Regions from separate parts of the Paraburkholderia sp. 31.1 genome, predicted to be linked through region 2. Evidence: riboswitches for the same ligand, from Rfam matches in the RefSeq annotation. Region 2 holds a riboswitch; each other region holds the start of a gene.
What was found. A riboswitch is a leader RNA that binds a small molecule or an ion and turns the genes downstream of it on or off. The one in region 2 is predicted to bind cobalamin.
Positions count from the first base shown of each region.

Region 1: another riboswitch for cobalamin. It lies ahead of F6X37_RS03685 (HoxN/HupN/NixA family nickel/cobalt transporter); the one in region 2 lies ahead of cobW (cobalamin biosynthesis protein CobW).
Region 3: another riboswitch for cobalamin. It lies ahead of F6X37_RS14315 (TonB-dependent receptor domain-containing protein); the one in region 2 lies ahead of cobW (cobalamin biosynthesis protein CobW).

Region 1 is NZ_VZQN01000004.1:72,911-76,927, reverse strand. It holds gene F6X37_RS03695 (acyl-CoA dehydrogenase family protein) at 1-114, shown strand, start outside; gene F6X37_RS03690 (FAD-dependent monooxygenase) at 194-1,753, opposite strand; cobalamin riboswitch at 2,145-2,333, shown strand; gene F6X37_RS03685 (HoxN/HupN/NixA family nickel/cobalt transporter) at 2,386-3,447, shown strand; gene F6X37_RS03680 (hypothetical protein) at 3,434-3,622, opposite strand; gene F6X37_RS03675 (error-prone DNA polymerase) at 3,670-4,017, opposite strand, start outside.
Region 2 is NZ_VZQN01000003.1:224,685-228,701, reverse strand. It holds gene cobN (cobaltochelatase subunit CobN) at 1-348, opposite strand, end outside; gene cobW (cobalamin biosynthesis protein CobW) at 363-1,454, opposite strand; cobalamin riboswitch at 1,656-1,934, opposite strand; cobalamin riboswitch at 2,015-2,275, shown strand; partial or broken gene cobA (uroporphyrinogen-III C-methyltransferase) at 2,470-3,210, shown strand; gene F6X37_RS37565 (cobalamin biosynthesis protein) at 3,226-3,720, shown strand; gene cobO (cob(I)yrinic acid a,c-diamide adenosyltransferase) at 3,717-4,017, shown strand, end outside.
Region 3 is NZ_VZQN01000016.1:22,673-26,689, forward strand. It holds gene F6X37_RS14315 (TonB-dependent receptor domain-containing protein) at 1-1,885, opposite strand, end outside; cobalamin riboswitch at 1,975-2,240, opposite strand; gene F6X37_RS14320 (ATPase) at 2,461-2,820, shown strand; gene F6X37_RS14325 (cell division protein ZapA) at 2,817-3,131, shown strand; RNA gene ssrS (6S RNA) at 3,198-3,379, shown strand; gene F6X37_RS14335 (EVE domain-containing protein) at 3,521-3,979, shown strand.

The sequences.
Region 1 (4,017 bases), on a different contig from region 2:
CGATTGCGTGACCTTCACGCCGGGGCGCAACACGTCGTGGCCCAGCAACGAAATTATGCTGCAGTTGGCAGGCTGCTTCTGGAAGACTTGGTCTCGAAGACCGCCGCCGGCTAGTCGAGCCGCAAGATAGTCGATCGATGTGAGGGGACGTCTGTAGGCCCCAGGAAACCCGCCATTCCGATGATGCTCTCAGCTAAACGGATCCACGCGCATTCCCAGGTTTGCCGAACCATCGCGCCAAGACTTCGGCAATCTCCTCATCGCGAATGGCGGCTTCACTTGCCCACGCGACGAACCCGTCAGGACGCAGCAGTACAGCGCGCAATCCCAGCCGTTCCTTGACGTCGCTTGCGACATAGGTGACCTGCTCTCGCCAACGGCTCGCGAGCGCCTGAAGCGATGCGCCCGGGTCGAACTCCAGGAATAGGCCTTTTCCTTCGCGCAGAAGACCGCCGACCTTTGTTCCGTCGACGAGCTCGAAATCAGGAGCGCTGCGGCCTACCAGCGGATGACCGCCGCCAAGGTCGTAGCGGAGCGAAACGCCCCACACGCGCTCAGCAAAGTACGTCGCGCCATCGCGGGTCTCGATGAGATCACGGATGACGGCTGCAAGCGCGCGCGTGCTTTGGGTGGGGCGCATGAGCGCAACCTGCGCGCGCGACCAGTCGAGAACGTTCACTCCCACCGGATGCCGTTCCCGCTGATAGCTGTCGAGTAGATTGGTCGGCGCGTCGCCACGGATCGTGGATGCCAGCTTCCAACCCAGGTTCATCGCGTCTCCCAGACCGAGATTAAGCCCTTGACCGCCCAAGGGGGAGTGGATGTGTGCGGCGTCACCCGCAAGCAGCACGCGTCCTTTGCGATACGTTGTCGCCTGGAAAGCTCGATCCGTCCAGGTGGTAGCGATCTGAAGTTTTGTCAGGGTGATATCTGTGCCCGACACGCGGCGCAACACTGCCTGCACATGCTCCAGCGTGATCGGTTGGATCCGGTGAAAGGCGCCGCCATCGAATTCCACCATCGCGATCGTGCCAGGCCGTGCATAGGTGTACATGCCCTTCGACGTATAGTGCCGGCCGGGGCGGAGCGCTTGCTGGTCTGCCATCTCGATTTCAACGGAATAGCCGGTGAACTCCGGTTCGGTGCCAACGAAATCAAAGGCGCCTGCCTTGCGCATCGCACTACGACCACCATCGCAACCGACAAGCCAGCGTCCGGCGAAAGTCTCGCCACCCGCGTGAACATTTACCTCGTCGTCTGACGCCCTTATCGCGTTGGCACTAAAACCACGCCGGATCTCGGCCCCCATCGCACTGGCTCGGCGAGCCAGGACAGTTTCGAGTGTCTCCAATTCGACTGCCATGCTGGTGTCGGCCGGGCTTGGCAGACGATATGGCCACTTCGAGGTGTCAACGTCGTCGTGATAGAACTGGATGCCCGCGAAGTGGCCGGCTGGCCGACGCGGCTGTCCCGTCCAGTGTGCGGTCGTCGCATTCTTGCCTGCGGCATCACTCTCACGCTGCGCCGCGACTACCTCATCCAGCAACCCACGACGATACAGCGCTTCAAGGGTCGGCGCCGAAAGGCCGCGCATTCCGAATGGAAGGCGCTTCAATGGGGAGTGTGGGTCCTCGGCTTGCTCCAGCACCAGGACCGAGAGGTCAAACAGGCGCAGCTCGCAGGCGAGAAACAGGCCGACGGGGCCGGCCCCGGCAATCACAACGTCATAGATATCTGGATGATGTCTGCGCATGAACTACTCCTGTGTCGATGTCCGACCGGAGCGTTCCTCAGTTGAGAACCACACGGACGAACGTTTGGACGCCTGTACAGCGTCGAATGTTCGTCGTGGGGATCTCGTGCGCGAGGCCAAAGACCAGAGCTTTCGTTACCGAAAGGACTTGGGCTTACCAAACCAAGTCTGCCTTTTCCGACACAGCTTTATAACATTGTGGCGATGGGTTGCAACAGCCGGCGGCGTTCAAAGCCGTGCGAGCGCGAACTGTAGCGCGCGGCGAGCGTGTAGGCCCATCGCGCATTTGCCGACCGCCGTGTCGCCAGGACTGGTGGCGCACGCAACAACGCAAAGAGAGACGACTGTCAGTCGGCTTTCCGATCGAAAGCTATCTGCACGGTTTGTACGCGATAATCGCCATCGCGACGGCTGCCGCAAGGCATTAATAGGGAATATGGTGAGGCAAACGCCAAGACCATAGCTGTGCCCGCAACTGTAAACGCGAAGTCCGATGTCATCAGGCCACTGGGCAACCGGGAAGGCGGCGTCGGGCGCAGACACGTAAGCCAGGAGACCTGCCGCGCCCGGGACGTAATCGCGCCCGGTAAACCCGCCCATACCGGGCGCTTCACCAGCATGCGAGGACATTCATGCGACAGCCTTATCTTTCTCACCTGTTCGACGACGGCCCGCAGGCGCTACGCGGCAAGGTCATCGGCATTTTTTCACTGCTCATAGCGGCCAACGTCGGCGTCTGGATCTGGGCGCTCACTGCCCTTCATGGCCGCCCCGCGTTGATCGGCACTGCATTGCTCGCTTATACGTTCGGCTTGCGCCATGCGGTCGACGCAGATCACATCGCCGCTATCGACAACACCACACGGAAACTGATGCAAGGCGGCAAACGCCCGGTTGCAGTGGGCTTTTTCTTTTCGCTGGGGCATTCGACGATCGTGATCGCGCTTTCGGTTGCCGTCGCGTTCGCGGCCGTCACGCTGAAAGCACGCTTCGAAGACATGAAGGCAATCGGTGGAATCATCAGCACCTCAGTGTCGGCGGGTTTTCTGCTGGTGCTGGCAATCGTCAACGTGATGATTCTGGTGTCGGTGGTGAAGACTTTCCGGCGCGTGCAGCGTGGCGAGCGCCTCGTCGAGGAAGACCTCGACATGCTGCTCAACAAGCGCGGTTTCCTGTCGCGCATTTTCCGTCCGCTGTTCCGCCTTGTCTCACGTAGCTGGCACATGTACCCGATCGGCTTCGTGTTCGGCCTGGGCTTCGATACGGCGACGGAAGTGGCGCTGTTCGGTATTTCTGCCGCTCAGGCCGCTGATGGCATGTCTCTCGCGACTATCCTGATCTTCCCCGCACTGTTTACTGCGGGCATGTGCCTGGTCGATACCGCCGACGGCGTGCTGATGCTCGGCGCATATGGCTGGGCTTTCATGAAGCCGGTCCGCAAGCTGTACTACAACATCACGATTACGTTCGTGTCGGTGATTGTGGCGGTGCTGATCGGCGGCATTGAGGTGCTGGCGCTGATCGCGGACAAGCTCGACCTCAAGGGCGGCTTCTGGGATCTGATCGGCACGGCATCGGACAACTTTGGCCTGCTCGGCTACGTGGTGATCGGCCTGTTCGTCGTCAGCTGGCTGGTGTCCGTGTTGTTCTACAAGCTCAAGCGCTACGACGACATGCCCGTCAACCTGGGCTGATCGAAAAGCCAGAACAAACCTGCCGGATGCGCAACGCGTCCGGCTCAGACATGCAGAGGATCGTGCTGCCCGGACGCGTTGCCATGATGATGTCGCGCGTTCGAATGCTCATGTGCGCGCCGAACATGCGGACGTAGCGCCGGTAGTCCGCCAGAATCTGAGCCGAATAGCACATGGATGCCTCCGTTTGCTGTTCCGATGATACGTATTTGCGCGCTCGCATCAGCAGAAGTCTCTGCTCGTCGTCTGCAACTCGCCCAGCAGATGAGACATGTCGACGAGCCGCTGCGCGACGAGGTGCCGTACTTCTCCCTGACACTGCCACGTGCCGTACACGGCGAGCAGCGCGGCGCCCAACGCTTCTTTGCGCTGTTTTTCAAGCAGGCTTGGCCAGATGATCACATTGACGTTGCCCGTCTCGTCTTCGAGCGTGACGAACACGACTCCCTTGGCCGTGCCGGGACGCTGACGGACCGTCACCAGTCCGCAGCCGCGCGCGAGGCGGCCGTTGCGATAGGTCCGCAGCGTCGAGGCCGGCATCAGCCGGTTCGCGAGCAACTGCGGCCGGAG
Region 2 (4,017 bases):
GGAAAACATCGCGAGTGTTTGCTGTTTGCGCTGCGCGAGCGCGACCACCTGCTCGATGCCGTACGGCCAATACGTTTCGCCGCCGAGATGATCGACGACGACCACGCGCGCATGCTGCAACACGTCGTCCAGATAGAAATCGACCGAAGCAGGCTGACGCAGATACGTGACGTTCGCGAGCCGCACGCTCGGAAAGCCGTCGCCGAGACGCGGCACCACGCTCGCGAGCAGCGACAGCGTGGTGTCGGCGGAACTGAGCACGACGATCTCGGCGGGCTGCTGATCGATGCGGATCACGCCCTGCGTATCGTCGACGAAGCCGCCCGGCGTCGTGCGCAGCAGATGCATGCTGGTGCGCCCGTTTATGCCGTCGCGTTCGACGTCGCGCCGAGCGCCGCGTCGAACGCCTGTTGCAGCGCGTGCTGGTCGAGGTCTGCGCCGATCAGCACGAAGCGGCTCAACGCGCCGTCGCCATTTTCACCCGCTTGCCAGCGCCGGTCGAAGTAGCTGTCGAAGCGCCGGCCCACGCCCTGGATCACGAGACGCATCGCCGCGCCCTGCAGTGCCGCGAAGCCTTTGACACGGTAAATCGTGTGGGTTTCGACGAGCGCCTGCAAGGCGGCGAGCGCCGCGTCGCGCGACGGTACCGATGCCTGCACGACGACCGAATCGAATTCATCGTGGTGATGATCGGGGTCGTCGGCGGAACCGTGGTGGTCATGACGCAGGTGGATCGTCTCTTCCGACGCCGCTTCGAGGCCCAGCAGCGTATGCAGGTCGAGCCGCCCCTGCTGCGCGCGCACGATCTTCACCTGCGGCGCAATCTCCGCGCGGATCGCGGCTTCGACCTCGTGCTGCCGCGCGTCGTCGATCAGATCGGTCTTGTTCAGAATCACCAGATCGGCCGCCGCCAACTGGTCTTCGAACAGCTCGTGCAGCGGCGACTCGTGATCGAGATTCGGATCGGCCTTGCGCTGCGCATCGACGGCGAGCGGGTTATCGGCGAACTGGCCGCTCGCGGCGGCCGGGCCGTCCACCAACGTCACCACCGCGTCGACCGTGAAGCCATTGCGGATCTGCGGCCAGTTGAACGCCTGCACGAGCGGCTTCGGCAACGCGAGCCCCGACGTTTCGATCAGCACGTGATCGAGTTCATCGCGGCGCTCCGCGAGCTTTTCCATCACCGGGAAAAATTCTTCCTGCACGGTGCAGCACAAACAACCGTTCGCGAGTTCATACAATTGCCCTTCGGTCTCGACGCCGTTTTCATCGCAACCGATGCCGCAGCCCCTGAGGATTTCGCCGTCGATGCCGAGCTCGCCGAACTCGTTGACGATCACCGCGATGCGCTTGCCGCCCGCATGCTGAAGAATGTGCCGCAGCAGCGTGGTTTTGCCGCTGCCGAGAAAGCCCGTGACGATCGTGACGGGGATCTTGCGCAATTGAGTTTGCATCGTGAGGTCCATCCCTTGGCGTTGATCGGTATGCCGGAAAGTCCGCGCGTGGGTCCGCGTCGGCTGGCGAATGGAGCGAATGAAGCACGCGCAGCAGTACCAGCGATCACCAGACACGGGGACGAACGACGGCATTGCCGCAACAACGGAAATACAGAAAGCGGAACTGAGGTCATGAACGCGCCGCCGCATCCCCGCGGCGGTCGTTCTGCTTCTTTGGGCCGGTATCCGGGCTGGCGAAAGCGCCGCTTCCCCTTCCCGGCCGAGTGGTTTCTCGTCCAGTGGTGAAATGTCCACGCGAGCTTGCGCGAGGACATCGAAGCCGGCACTGCGGTGTCCGGCTATCAAGCCGGAACCGCTTTTCGCTTACCGTTGCGGGGACAGCACAGGTTAGCCGCTCCAGAGCAGGTGGCTCCCTGTTTCCCGTTTAACTGCATGCGCACGAGCGCGCACGCGAGCACCCAAAGTGCGTGCGAGTGTAGGCCCGCGGCCTTGCGCAGTCAAGCAACGCAGCGAGCCGGAAAGCGCCGCCGAGGCTTATCCGGCAAGGCGCCATGTGCTATCGTATGCGCGCGTTTGGTGCCCGCACATGCGCTCGCGTGTGCAGTTAAACGGGAAACAGGCAGCGCCTCGCGCGTTCAACCTGTGCTGTCCCCGCAACGGTAAGCGACCTGCGGCGCGCGATTCGATTCGCCTTCGATTCCGCCGTGCCGCGCATGCGTTTTTTGATGCCACTGTCCCGCGAATCCACAAACCGGGACGGGAAGGCGAAGCGCATGAGGCCGCCAGCCCGGATACCGGCCAGACGCGGAGGCGGTGCCGCATTGCATCCGTGCATCACGCGGCGCCGCCGGCCGCCGGAATCCGCGGGGAACGGATGTGAAGGCGTAGCAGCGCGGCATCGCGCGTGCCCGGATTCGCAGTTCCGCATGACCTCTATATTCACCGCCGCGCGCGCTGTCGCACGCCGCGTCTCTTCTTCCATCACCGCATGGCGCGCGCCATGCACGCCGCGATGACGCGCGCCTGGCTGATCGGCGCCGGTCCCGGCGACGTCGAACTGATCACGCTGAAGGCCACCCGTGCGCTCGCGCAGGCCGATGTCGTGCTCGTCGACGATCTGGTGAATCCCGACGTGCTGCAGTTCGCGCGCACCGGCGCGCAAGTCGTGTACGTCGGCAAACGCGGCGGCCATCCGTCGACGCCGCAAGCCGACATCGTCGCGCAAATGCTCGGGCATCTGCGCGCGGGACGCAGCGTCGCGCGGCTCAAGGGCGGCGATCCGTTCGTGTTCGGCCGCGGCGGCGAAGAGTTGCAGGCGCTACAGGCCGCGGGTATCGAAGTCGACGTGATCAACGGCATCACGGCCGGCATCGCGGCGCCCGCGGCGCTCGGTATCGCGGTCACGCATCGTGATCACGCGCAGGGCGTCGTGTTCGTCACCGGCCACGGCGCCGGCGGCAGTGGCGAACCGGACTGGGCCGCGCTCGCCGCGACGCGCATGACGCTGGTGATCTATATGGGCATGCGCCGGCTCGGCGAGATCGCCCGCGCATTGCTCGCGGCCGGCATGTCCGCCGACACGCCGTGCGCGGCGATCGAGTCGGCGACGCGGCCTGAGCAGCGTCATGTGCTCGCGCCGCTTCGCGAGTTCGCCGAGGCGGTGGCGCACGCGGGGCTCGGCTCGCCGGCGATCGTCGTGATCGGCGGTGTGGCGTCGCTCGCACTGGCGCGTGATGCGGCCAAACGCGACGCCGGCGTTGCTCACGAACTGGCAGCGAGCGCGACACGACACGGACTCGGACGCGCGATCAAAACGCTGAGCGTCGGCATCGGTTGCCGCTTGCACAGCAAAGCCGCTGAGATCGAAGCCGCCGTCCGCGCAGCGCTCGGATCGAATGCCTTCGAGCAGATCCGCGCGATCGCGACGATCGACACCAAAGCCAACGAAGCCGGTCTGCTCGAATTCTGCTCACGTCATCAGCTGCCGCTGCAACTGTTCAGCCGCGAGCAGATCGCCGCGGTACCGGTCGCGTCGCCGTCGGCGGCGGCACACGCGCATCTCGGTGTCGATGGTGTGTGCGAGCCGTGCGCGCTGCTGGCGGCAACGGCGCCGGACTCCACCGCAACCGCGCAAAACGCGCGTCTAATCGTACGCAAGACCGTGCACGCCGGCATCACGGTGGCGATCGCAGCGGCGAACAACGCTGCCCTTAGCGACGCGCCCCCATCCCATCCCGCCTCTCAAAACCAGGACCCTCGATGAAAACCGATCCGGAATCGCATCAACGCATGACCGAACGCCGCCGCGAAGGCCACGAAAAGAAGCAGGCCGGCGCGACCGTCGAAAAAGGCCTGCTGATCGTCAACACCGGCACCGGCAAGGGCAAGAGCACGGCCGCGTTCGGCATGGCCGTGCGGGTGCTCGGCCACGGCATGCGGCTCGGCGTCGTGCAGTTCATCAAGGGCGCGCTGCATACGTCGGAGCGCGATTTCCTCGGCGCGATCGCGCAATGCGATTTCGTCACGATGGGCGACGGCTACACGTGGAACACGCAGAACC
Region 3 (4,017 bases), on a different contig from region 2:
AGTTATACGAGTAGGCCGTTTCATAATCCTTGTTGAACAGATTGTCGATTTGCGCACTGACGTACCAAGCTTTGGTGACGTTGTAGCGCGCCGACAGATTCACGATGCCATAACCGCCGAGGTTGCCGGTGCTATCGGTGCGCGGACCGCTGACGATCCACTCGCCGCCAACCCGCCATCCACCGATGCTGCGGTTCACCGCGAACGACCCGAACCGACGCGCGCGCCGCACGAGGTCGGTACCGTTGTCGAGATCGACCGGGTTCTGCAGCGTCACCGTTGCGCGCACGTCGGTCTTGCCGACATGACCGCTCCACGATCCCTCGAGTCCCTGCACCTTCGCACGGCCGACGTTCTCCGCGAGGTAGATGCCGGGGATCGTCTGCACGTAGTCGATCAGATTCGTATAGCGCGTCTGGAATGCGTTCAGACGCATCACGCCGAGCGCATCGGTCGCGTACTGCAAACCGGCTTCGACCGAATGACTGCGCTCGGGCTGGATCGACGGGTTGCCGCTGATCGGATAGTACAGATCGTCGAAGCTCGGCGCGCGGAACGCATCCGAATAGCTTGCGGTTACCTTCCAGCGCGACGTGATGTCGAATCCGTAGCCGAGATAGTAACTGTTCGCCCCACCGAAATCGGAGTACTGGTCGCGTCGCACGTTGGCCTGAATCTGGTTGCGGCCGAAGCGCGCGCTGTAGCCCGCGAAGACCGAATCGACGCGACGGTCGGGCGCGGCGAACGTGTCGGAGTCGAGCGTCTGGTCGAGATGCTCGTAGCCGAGTTGCAGCTTCTGGTTCGCGGCGAGCGCGAAATCGTTCTGCCACGTGTACTGGCGATTGTCGGTATCGAAGCGGCCGTTGTAGATGCCATTGGTGTTCGACACGCTGCGGTCGTCGCCCTCGGCGAGCGTGACGTGGGTGGTCCACCAGTCGGTCAGCTTGCCGTTCGCGAATACCGACACCTGACGCACCTTGCTATAGAGATTGTTCAGATCGGTGGGCTCGCCGTACGCATTGTCGTAGCTGTTGTCGTTGTTCGACTGGAAGTAGCTGACGCCCGCGTCCCACCTGTCGGTGAACTTGTGACGCAGCGACGCGCTGATGCTCTCGTTCAGATTGCCGTTTGCGTTCGGATTCGCGTTCGGCGCCTCGAGCGGATTGAGCGACGAAAAGCCGTCGTCCTTCGTGCGCGCGAGCGAGATGTTGAAGGTCGTGCGGCCGTCCTGATCGAGCGCGCCGTTCACGCCGGCCGTTTGCGTCTGCGTGTGATAGCTGCCGTAGCCGACCGAAAAATTGAAACGCGGCGGATGATCGCCGCCGTCTTTCGTGAACACCTGCACGACGCCGCCGATCGCGCCCGAACCATACAACGCCGACACGTTGCCGTTCACCACTTCGACGTGATCGACCTGATCGAGCGGAATCTGTGCGAGTTGAGCTGAGCCGAGACTCACCGAATCGACGCGCACGCCGTCGATCAGCAGCAGCGATTGCGTCGACGATGCGCCGCGCAGAAAGAGGCTCGTGGTCGAACCGGGGCCACCCGTGCGCGAGATTTGCGCGCCTGGCGCGAGTTGCAACAGGCCGGGCAGATCGGTCGCGGTCGTGTCGGCGATGTCCTGCTGATCGAACTGCGTAGTCTGCGGGATCGCATCGCGCAACGCTTGCGGTCCGCGTTGCGCGGTCACGACGATCGGCGACAGCACGTTGCCCGATGCATCGGTGGAAGTGAGATTGGCCGCGTCGGCAACGTTTGCGGCGCTCGCAGCGGTTGCATCCGTCGCGGACGATGAAGACGCGGGCTCGGCGCTTTGCGCATGCACGACGAGCGGCAGGCTCGCGAACGCGAGCAGCGTTGCGCGGGCGATGGGGGACAGCATGGGATGACATTCCTGTGGATAGCGTGCGCGGCCTGCTTCCCCGCAGGCCGACGCGTCACGAGGCGCCCCCTTGTTTAGCGTTTTCGCGGGGGACGTCCCTCTTTTCTGGCCGGTATCCGGGCTACGACACATCGATCCCGCCTTCCCACGCGTGACGCGCAGTGGCACACTCGCACGTTGAACTTCCAACCTTGCGACCAGGACCGACCTGCATGAGCACATCACATGCGGTCGCTTACCGTTGCGGGGGCAGCGCAGGTTCGCGCATCCGGTTTTGGCACCGCGCGCGTCCTGCTTCCCGTTTAACTGCGCGCGCCGAGAAGCGCGCGCGGGCACCAGAGTGCGGGAAGTTTACGAGCGGCCTCGCGGGGCGTCAAGAAAGGTCAACCGGAGCGCAATCGGTTCTGTTGAATGCAGCTTATTGTCCGATGGATTACCGGTTTTTTACCTTATGGTCGACGACGCGACACCCAACGAACCTGCACGAAGCGATGCTGTTACGTCTCGAAACGAGACAATTGTCGGAACCTGTAATATTCCGCGCTAAAATGCGATGTCTTTAGAGGACGCAGCACATGCTCACCGAACTCGAATCACTCTCCCAGAACATCGGCAAGCTGATTGCGATCAGCCAGCGCCACAACGAAGCGCGGCTCGCGCTCGAAGAGCAGCTCGCGCAAACGCGTGCCGAAGTGCAAGCCACGCATGCGGAACTCGCGCAATTGCGCGAAGAGCGCGACGCACTGCAGGCGGAACGCGACGCGCTGTCCGCCAAGATCGACGACGCTCAGGTGCGCCTGAATGCGATTCTCGAAAAATTGCCGCGCGCACGCGCGAGCAGCGAACCGGATAACCAGCTCGATCTGCTCGAGTCCGCCCAGCCCGGACACGAGGAAGCGGAAAGCGACGTGAGCCGACACGGAGAAAGCGCATGACCACCAAGCAGATCGAAGTATCGATTCTCGAAGTACCCTATCGTCTCGCCTGCTCGCCGGAAACGGAAGGCGCGCTGCTCGAGGCGGTCGCGCGCGTCGACGCCGAGATGAAGAAAATCCGCAGCGGCAGCAACGTGCGCGGCACCGATCGCATCGCGGTGATGGCTGCGCTGTCGCTGGCATCGGAACTGCTTAAACTGCAAAGCAGCGTGCGACACGGAGAAGCATTTCCTGCTGAAGAAATCCGGCGTACAATGCAGCAAATGAACGAACAGCTAGGTACTGTGATCGAGCAGTACAGCTTGCAGTAAGCAGTAGTGGGCCGGTTTCGAATCGGTCACGTGTTGAACGGTTTGGGTTGTAGCTTCATCGGTTTAGCTTCCCTGCCTGGTTCGCCAAGGTCATACATTCCTTGAACCAATGCCATGTGCACGGTTGCGGAAATTTGTAGCACGGGTGTGCGCGTCACTCAGTCTGATGTACCCGAAGTGTTGCTAACTGCGACCAATTCTGAACCCTCGGTTCAGGATGCCGGCCTAGCGGCTAAGGCGGGGACCTTATCTGGAACGGCATCGGACTTCGGTTCGATGCCGTTTTTCTTTGGTCGTCGTTTTTTCGTTTGAGCGCCTTTTTCAGGGGCTTTTCCGTACGCGCCTGCTGTTGTTGCGCTTCGTTCAATCTCACACGCTCACTCCGATTCATGCGCTACTGGCTGATGAAGTCCGAACCGGACGAAGCAAGCATCGACGACCTCGCCAACGCACCACATCGCACCTTGCCGTGGACCGGCGTACGCAACTATCAGGCGCGCAACTTCATGCGCGACGTGATGCAGGTCGGCGACGGCGTGCTCTTCTATCATTCGAGCTGTCCGGAGCCCGGCATCGCGGGCATCGCGGAGGTCTCGTCGAGCGCGTATCCGGACCCTACGCAGTTCGATAAAAAGAGTCCGTACTACGACGCGAAATCGTCGCCGGAAACGCCGCGCTGGATGCTCGTCGACGTCGTGTTCAAGAAGAAAATCGGGCTGATTCCGCTTGCCGCGCTGCGCGAGCATGCCGAATTGCAGGACATGCGCGTGCTCGCCAAAGGCAATCGCCTGTCGATCACGCCGGTGACCGAAGCCGAATGGCGCTTCATCACTAAACAGCTGGTTTAAGGGCGAACGCGCGACGCGGCACCTGTCGTGATCGCATC